Regions from separate parts of the Pseudomonas sp. NPDC079367 genome, predicted to be linked through region 1. Evidence: predicted binding sites of a transcription regulator. Region 1 holds the regulator's gene; the other holds the start of a gene.
The links. Region 1 encodes sigma-54, which starts transcription at its own class of promoters, with help from an activator protein. Its sites were predicted from a motif close to ANTGGCATNNANNTTGCTNT; they were not measured.
Positions count from the first base shown of each region.

Region 1 (3,429 bases):
TCAGCAAAACCGTGTGGTGCTGATCGACAAGGCCAAGGTCGTCGACAAGGACGGCAACGTCACCCAAGGCGAAAAAATCGTCTATGACACCGTGAAAAAACTGGCCAGCGCCGGTCGCGCCACGGGCAGCAAGGTCACCGAAGCGCGTCCGCGCATCGATATGGTGATCCAGCCGAAGAAGAAAACCGAAGAGAAATCCCAGTAATGGCAACTCTGAAAGCTCAGCACCTGGCCAAGGCCTATAAAAGCCGCCAGGTCGTGCGTGACGTCAGCCTGTCGATCGACAGCGGGCAGATCGTCGGCTTGCTCGGCCCCAACGGCGCCGGCAAGACCACGTGCTTCTACATGATCGTCGGCCTGGTGCAGGCCGATCAGGGCCGCGTGCTGATCGATGATCTGGACGTCAGCCACCAGCCAATGCACGGCCGCGCCAAGGCCGGTATCGGCTATCTGCCGCAAGAAGCGTCGATCTTCCGCAAACTGTCGGTTGCCGACAACATCATGGCGATCCTCGAGACCCGCCCGGAGCTCGACAAGGCCGGTCGCCGCAAGGAGCTGGAAAGCCTGCTGCAGGAATTCCACATCAGCCACATCCGCGACAACCTCGGCATGAGCCTGTCCGGCGGCGAGCGCCGTCGGGTGGAAATCGCCCGAGCCTTGGCCACTGCGCCAAAATTCATTCTGCTCGACGAACCGTTCGCGGGTGTCGACCCAATCTCGGTCGGCGACATCAAGCAGATCATCCACCACCTCAAGGCCAAAGGCATCGGTGTGCTGATCACCGACCACAACGTCCGCGAGACCCTGGATATCTGCGAGACCGCTTACATCGTGAACGACGGTCAACTGATCGCTGAAGGCGATGCCGAGACCATCCTGGCCAACGATCTGGTCAAGGAAGTGTATCTGGGTCACGAGTTCCGCCTGTAAGCGCGACAGCGCTGTATCGATTCAAGGCGCATTTATCCGCTTTAATTGTTACAGCGCTCTAGGCAAACACTTCAGTTTCAGGCATATAATTTGCTTAAGTTTGGCGCTTCGGCGCCCTGTAGTGGATGGCGCAAAGCGCCGGCGAATAAGGTGTTAAGCCCCTGCCATGAAACCATCGCTAGTCTTGAGAATGGGCCAGCAGCTGACGATGACACCGCAGCTGCAACAGGCCATCCGCCTGCTCCAATTGTCGACCTTGGACCTGCAACAGGAGATCCAGGAGGCTCTGGAATCCAATCCGATGCTCGAGCGCCAGGAAGAAGGCGACGACTTCGACAACGCCGATCCTCTGGCCGACAACGCCGAACAGAAACCCGCCGAAATCCAGGAACCTTCCTATCAGGAAGCCGCTCCGACGGTGGATAACCTCGAGGATGGCGAATGGAACGAACGCATCCCCAATGAACTGCCCGTGGATACGGCATGGGAAGATGTCTATCAGACCAGCGCCAGCAGCCTGCCCAGCAGCGATGACGACGAATGGGATTTCACCACCCGCACCTCCGCCGGCGAAAGCCTGCAGAGCCACCTGCTCTGGCAACTGAACCTGGCGCCGATGTCCGACACCGATCGCCTGATCGCCGTCACTCTGATCGACTGCATCAATAATCAGGGCTATCTGGACGAAACACTCGAAGAAATTCTTGAAGCGTTCGATCCGGAACTGGACATCGAACTCGACGAGATCGAAGCCGTCCTGCATCGCATCCAGCAATTTGAGCCCGCCGGGATCGGCGCGCGCAACCTCAGCGAATGCCTGCTTTTGCAACTGCGCCAGTTGCCGGCCAAAACACCGTGGCTGGCCGAGGCCAAGCGCCTCGTCGCCGATTACATCGACCTGCTCGGCAGCCGCGATTACAGCCAGTTGATGCGCCGCATGAAGCTCAAGGAAGACGAACTGCGCCAGGTCATCGAGCTGGTGCAGAGCCTTAATCCGCGCCCGGGCTCGCAGATCGAGTCGACCGAAGCCGAATACGTCATTCCTGACGTGATCGTGCGCAAGGACAACGAACGCTGGCTGGTTGAGCTGAACCAGGAATCGGTGCCACGCTTGCGCGTCAACGCCCAGTACGCCGGTTTCGTCAAACGCGCCGACACCAGCGCCGACAACACCTTCATGCGCAATCAGTTGCAGGAAGCCCGCTGGTTCATCAAGAGCCTGCAGAGCCGCAATGAAACCCTGATGAAAGTAGCCACGCAGATCGTCGAGCATCAGCGCGGTTTTCTGGAGTACGGCGACGAAGCGATGAAGCCGTTGGTATTGCATGACATCGCCGAAGCAGTCGGCATGCACGAATCGACGATTTCCCGGGTGACTACGCAAAAATTCATGCATACCCCGCGCGGTATCTATGAACTCAAATACTTTTTCTCCAGCCACGTCAGCACCTCCGAAGGCGGCGAATGCTCGTCCACGGCGATCCGCGCGATCATCAAGAAACTGGTCGCTGCGGAAAATCAGAAAAAGCCGTTGAGTGACAGCAAGATCGCTGGTTTACTGGAGGCACAAGGCATTCAGGTGGCTCGCCGCACCGTCGCCAAGTACCGCGAATCCCTCGGAATCGCGCCTTCGAGCGAACGCAAGCGGTTGATGTAAGCCACGTTACAGCGTTCCAGTGGCAGGCTTTTCGGCCTGCCGCTTTATGCACTGGCAACGAAGGAGAAGCTGTATGCAAGTCAACATCAGTGGACACCAACTGGAAGTGACCCAACCTCTGCGTTCCTACATCGAGGAAAAACTCCAACGACTGGAGCGACATTTCGACAAGATCACCAACGTGCAGGTGACGATGTGTGTCGAAAAACTGAAGCAGAAGATCGAAGCCACCTTGCATATCCCCGGCAGCGAAGTGGTCGCCAACGCAGAAGATACTGACATGTACGCTGCGATCGACTCACTCACCGACAAGCTGGATCGCCAACTCAAAAAGCATAAGGAAAAGACCCAGAGCCTCCTACAGGGCGCGACCGGTCGTTAACACCCCTATCCCATGATCCGACTTGAAACCATCCTGACCCCCGGCCGTTCCCAGGTGAACGCGCCGGGCGGCAGCAAGAAAAAAGCCCTCGAACACATTGCCAACCTGATCCACCGCGAAGTGCCGGATCTGGCGATGCAGGATGTTTTCGAGGCGTTGATCGCCCGTGAAAAACTCGGCTCCACCGGTTTTGGTAACGGCATCGCCATTCCCCACTGCCGCCTCAAGGGCTGCACGGCGCCAGTCAGTGCGCTGCTGCACCTTGAAGCTCCAATCGATTTCGACGCCATCGACGGCGCCCCGGTTGACCTGCTGTTCGTGCTGCTGGTCCCGGAGGCCGCGACCGACGCGCATCTGGAGTTGTTGCGCCAGATCGCGAGCATGCTTGATCGCAAGGAAGTGCGCGAAAAGCTGCGCAGCGCCGCGAGCAACGAAGCCTTGTACCAGGTTGTACTGGACG
Region 1 covers NZ_JBITTW010000052.1:18,376-21,804, reverse strand. Annotated here, with positions in the region: gene lptA (lipopolysaccharide transport periplasmic protein LptA) at 1-205, shown strand, start outside; gene lptB (LPS export ABC transporter ATP-binding protein) at 205-930, shown strand; gene ACIGDJ_RS26105 (RNA polymerase factor sigma-54) at 1,097-2,587, shown strand; gene hpf (ribosome hibernation-promoting factor, HPF/YfiA family) at 2,661-2,969, shown strand; gene ptsN (PTS IIA-like nitrogen regulatory protein PtsN) at 2,982-3,429, shown strand, end outside.

Region 2 (3,429 bases), on a different contig from region 1:
GCGTTCAAGGTAATCCTCGAGAGTGCCGGTAATCAGCAACGGCATGGCGAGTTCGTGCAGACCGTCGCCGCGCCCGTCCTGCGGCATCAGCGACAGCGAATAACTGATGTCGAGCATGCGCGCGAGGTTCTCCGCACGCTCCAGGTAACGCGACATCCAGTACAGATCCGAGGCAGTTCTACTTAACATGGCAAGCTTCCTTCAATCCTCGACTACCCAGGTGTCCTTGGTGCCGCCGCCCTGAGACGAATTCACCACCAGGGAGCCTTCACGCAACGCAACACGCGTCAACCCACCGGGCACGACTCGGGTCTCGCGCCCGGACAACACGAACGGGCGCAGGTCGATATGGCGCGGCGCGATGCCGTTTTCGACAAACGTCGGACAGGTCGACAGCGACAGCGTCGGTTGTGCGATGTAGGCATGCGGTTTGGCTTTGATGCGCTCGCGGAAGGCATCGATTTCCGCCGTCGTCGCGGCCGGCCCTACCAACATCCCATAGCCGCCGGAGCCTTGAGTCTCTTTGACCACCAGTTGCGCAAGACTGGCCAGTACGTGGGACAGTTCAGACGGATTGCGGCATTGCCAGGTCGGCACGTTTTTCAGAATCGGTTCTTCGTCGAGGTAGAAACGGATCATGTCAGTGACAAACGGGTACACCGATTTATCGTCCGCGACCCCGGTACCGATGGCATTGGCCAGCACCACATTGCCAGAGCGATAGGAGGACAGCAGCCCCGGCACGCCGAGCATCGAGTCAGGGTTGAACGCGAGCGGATCCAGGAATGCGTCGTCGAGGCGACGGTAGATCACGTCGACCGCTTTCGGGCCGTCAGTGGTGCGCATGAACACCTTGTCGTCACGCACGAACAGATCCGCGCCTTCCACCAGTTCTACGCCCATTTCCCGCGCCAGAAACGCGTGCTCGAAAAACGCGCTGTTGAAGCGGCCCGGCGTCAGCACCACCACGCTGGGATTGTCGATCGGGCTTGAGCTTTTCAGGGTGTCGAGAAGCAGGTTCGGATAGTGATCAATAGGCGCAATGCGCTGGGCGGCGAACAGTTCGGGGAACAGGCGCATCATCATCTTGCGGTCTTCGAGCATGTAGCTCACGCCGCTGGGTGTACGCAGATTGTCTTCGAGGACGTAATAAGTGCCATCGCCATCGCGCACCAGATCGACGCCTGAGATGTGCGAGTAGATGTCGCGGTGCAGATCCAGGCCCTGCATCGCCAACTGGTATTGCTCGTTGGCCAGCACCTGTTCGGCGGGAATGATCCCGGCTTTGATGATGCGCTGCTCGTGGTAGAGATCGGCGAGAAACATGTTCAACGCCTTGACCCGCTGAATACAGCCGCGCTCGACTATCCGCCATTCACTGGCGGGAATGCTGCGAGGAATCGTATCGAACGGAATCAAGCGCTCGGTGCCCTGCTCATCGCCATAGAGCGTGAAGGTGATACCGGCACGGTGAAACAGCAGATCGGCCTCGCGGCGGCGTTGCGCGAGCAACTCGTCAGGCGTCTCGGCCAGCCAACGGGCAAATTCCCGGTAATGCGGGCGAACCAGGCCGCCAGCATCGTACATCTCGTCAAAATAGGTGCGGATCATGCCGTACTCCTTGTCACTCCGGACATACAGGCCTTCGCAAGGCCCGTGCCATCGGCATAAACGCTTTGATATCAATCGGTTGTAGATCCACGCAAAAGGCAGCGCACCATTCCTGTGCGGCAAATGCCCCGGCCCGATTGCCCCCGCTTCATTGCGACGCATTGCATCGCCTATCACCAGCATAGTCAGAGTTGATTTCACTGCCCGGCCGCGCCTGCGGATAATCCGCGCATTCGCTGCAAAACTTCACCGGCAAGGTGCGGCGACGTAGCCAGCTCAATTGATCTGAACTGCCTTGGCAGCCCCGTCCCGCCAAGACTTCACTGCATAACCGTCTTCCCTTTTAGCCACCCTCTCCGGTGGCTTTTTTTTGCCCGGGATTCTTGTTTCAGGGTTTTGCCGCAGCGATGTGCACAGGCCAGAAACGACAACGGCCGACCCGAAGGTCAGCCGTTGCTCGACAGACAATGCGCAAGATCAATTCAAGCGGTAACGATTGCGCACCTCCTGCTTCACGCCCCAACCCTCGATGATGCCGCCCAACGGCTCGACCACGGCGGAGAAGCCCTGTTCAAAATCGCCGATGTCGTCATAGGTTGCGTACATCACTTTGCTCAATTCCAGCGACCAGGCACCATCGTCGCGCGCACTGACCTGGGCATTGATGGACTCGCCACGAAATTTGCCTGCTGCCCTGCGCGCCCGCTCCTCGTCCGGGAAAATCGCGTAGAACTCGATGGGATGGAACCGGGAAAAATCGAAACCGCCTTCTTTCATGCGGCGCAGAACCTTGCTGCTGATGTCTTCTTGATAGGCTGTGCTCATGAATCGTCCCCCTCGATTGATGGATAGACTTTCCGTATTCCCGCCCCGGGCCTTTTGGCCTAAGTACTACGGCAACGTGGTTGCGCGCGGGAAACAAGCATGTAGCTGACAAGACCAGACCTTAGCGATCCATTCGCTGATCTCGCTTGCAGAGTAGCCCCAAGAGAGCGCCGCTGCCAAGGTCTGGTTTACGAGATGACAGGAAGTGTTCAGACAGGTGTGATGCTGCGGATTTCGATGCCGTTCTGGGTTTTGAGGTTTTTCACCCCGGCATCGGCGGTGCGCCCTTCCAGATCGTTGAGATCCAGCTGGGCGGCGACCGGAAGAAGCCGCTCCTTGATGAGCCGCGCGGCTTCATCATCGGACGGGCATTCCTCACGTTCGAAGACTTCATCAACAATTTCGCCGTGATCATCCACGAAAGTGACTTTCCACTTTTGCATCAGTGCCTCCTCGATCAACCCGTAAATGGGCTTACCTCTATCTCGACTTTTTCGCACGATAGTTGGTTCAAAAGGATTACAGCCGTGATCGTGAAAAACGCACAGACAAATGTGCGAGCGGGCTTGCTCGAGAATCGGTGTGCCAGTCACATCAATGTCGAATGGCACGGCCTCTTCGCGAGCAAGCCCGCTCCCACAGGGAGGGACTTTTGCAGGGTCGTCTTAGTCGTTGCTCGGCTTGTTGACTGCTTGCAGCACGTATTGCGGCAGAGCGAATGCGCCGATGTGGATCTCCGGATTGTAGTAACGCGTGACGATGCCGCTGCCGATGAAGCGCTGCTGCAGGGTTTCACGGCTGAGCTTGCGGTAGGCCGGGTTGGTCGAGCCCCAGGCGAAGGTCATCGAGCCGCCGATGTAGGTCGGCACGGCGGCCTGGTAGAAGTGCCAGTCCGGGAACAGACTGCGCAGGCGACCGGCGGTGGTTTTGACTTCGTCGATCTGCATGAACGGTGTGCCGTTCTGGGTGACGAGGATGCCGCCTTCGTTCAGG
Region 2 covers NZ_JBITTW010000035.1:26,918-30,346, forward strand. Annotated here, with positions in the region: gene ACIGDJ_RS21950 (alpha-E domain-containing protein) at 1-189, opposite strand, end outside; gene ACIGDJ_RS21955 (circularly permuted type 2 ATP-grasp protein) at 202-1,611, opposite strand; gene ACIGDJ_RS21960 (ribonuclease E inhibitor RraB) at 2,089-2,436, opposite strand; gene ACIGDJ_RS21965 (hypothetical protein) at 2,646-2,879, opposite strand; gene speE (polyamine aminopropyltransferase) at 3,102-3,429, opposite strand, start outside.
Region 2: a site for sigma-54 is predicted at 1,645-1,664, ahead of ACIGDJ_RS21955 (circularly permuted type 2 ATP-grasp protein). Genes of this name have one in related genera too.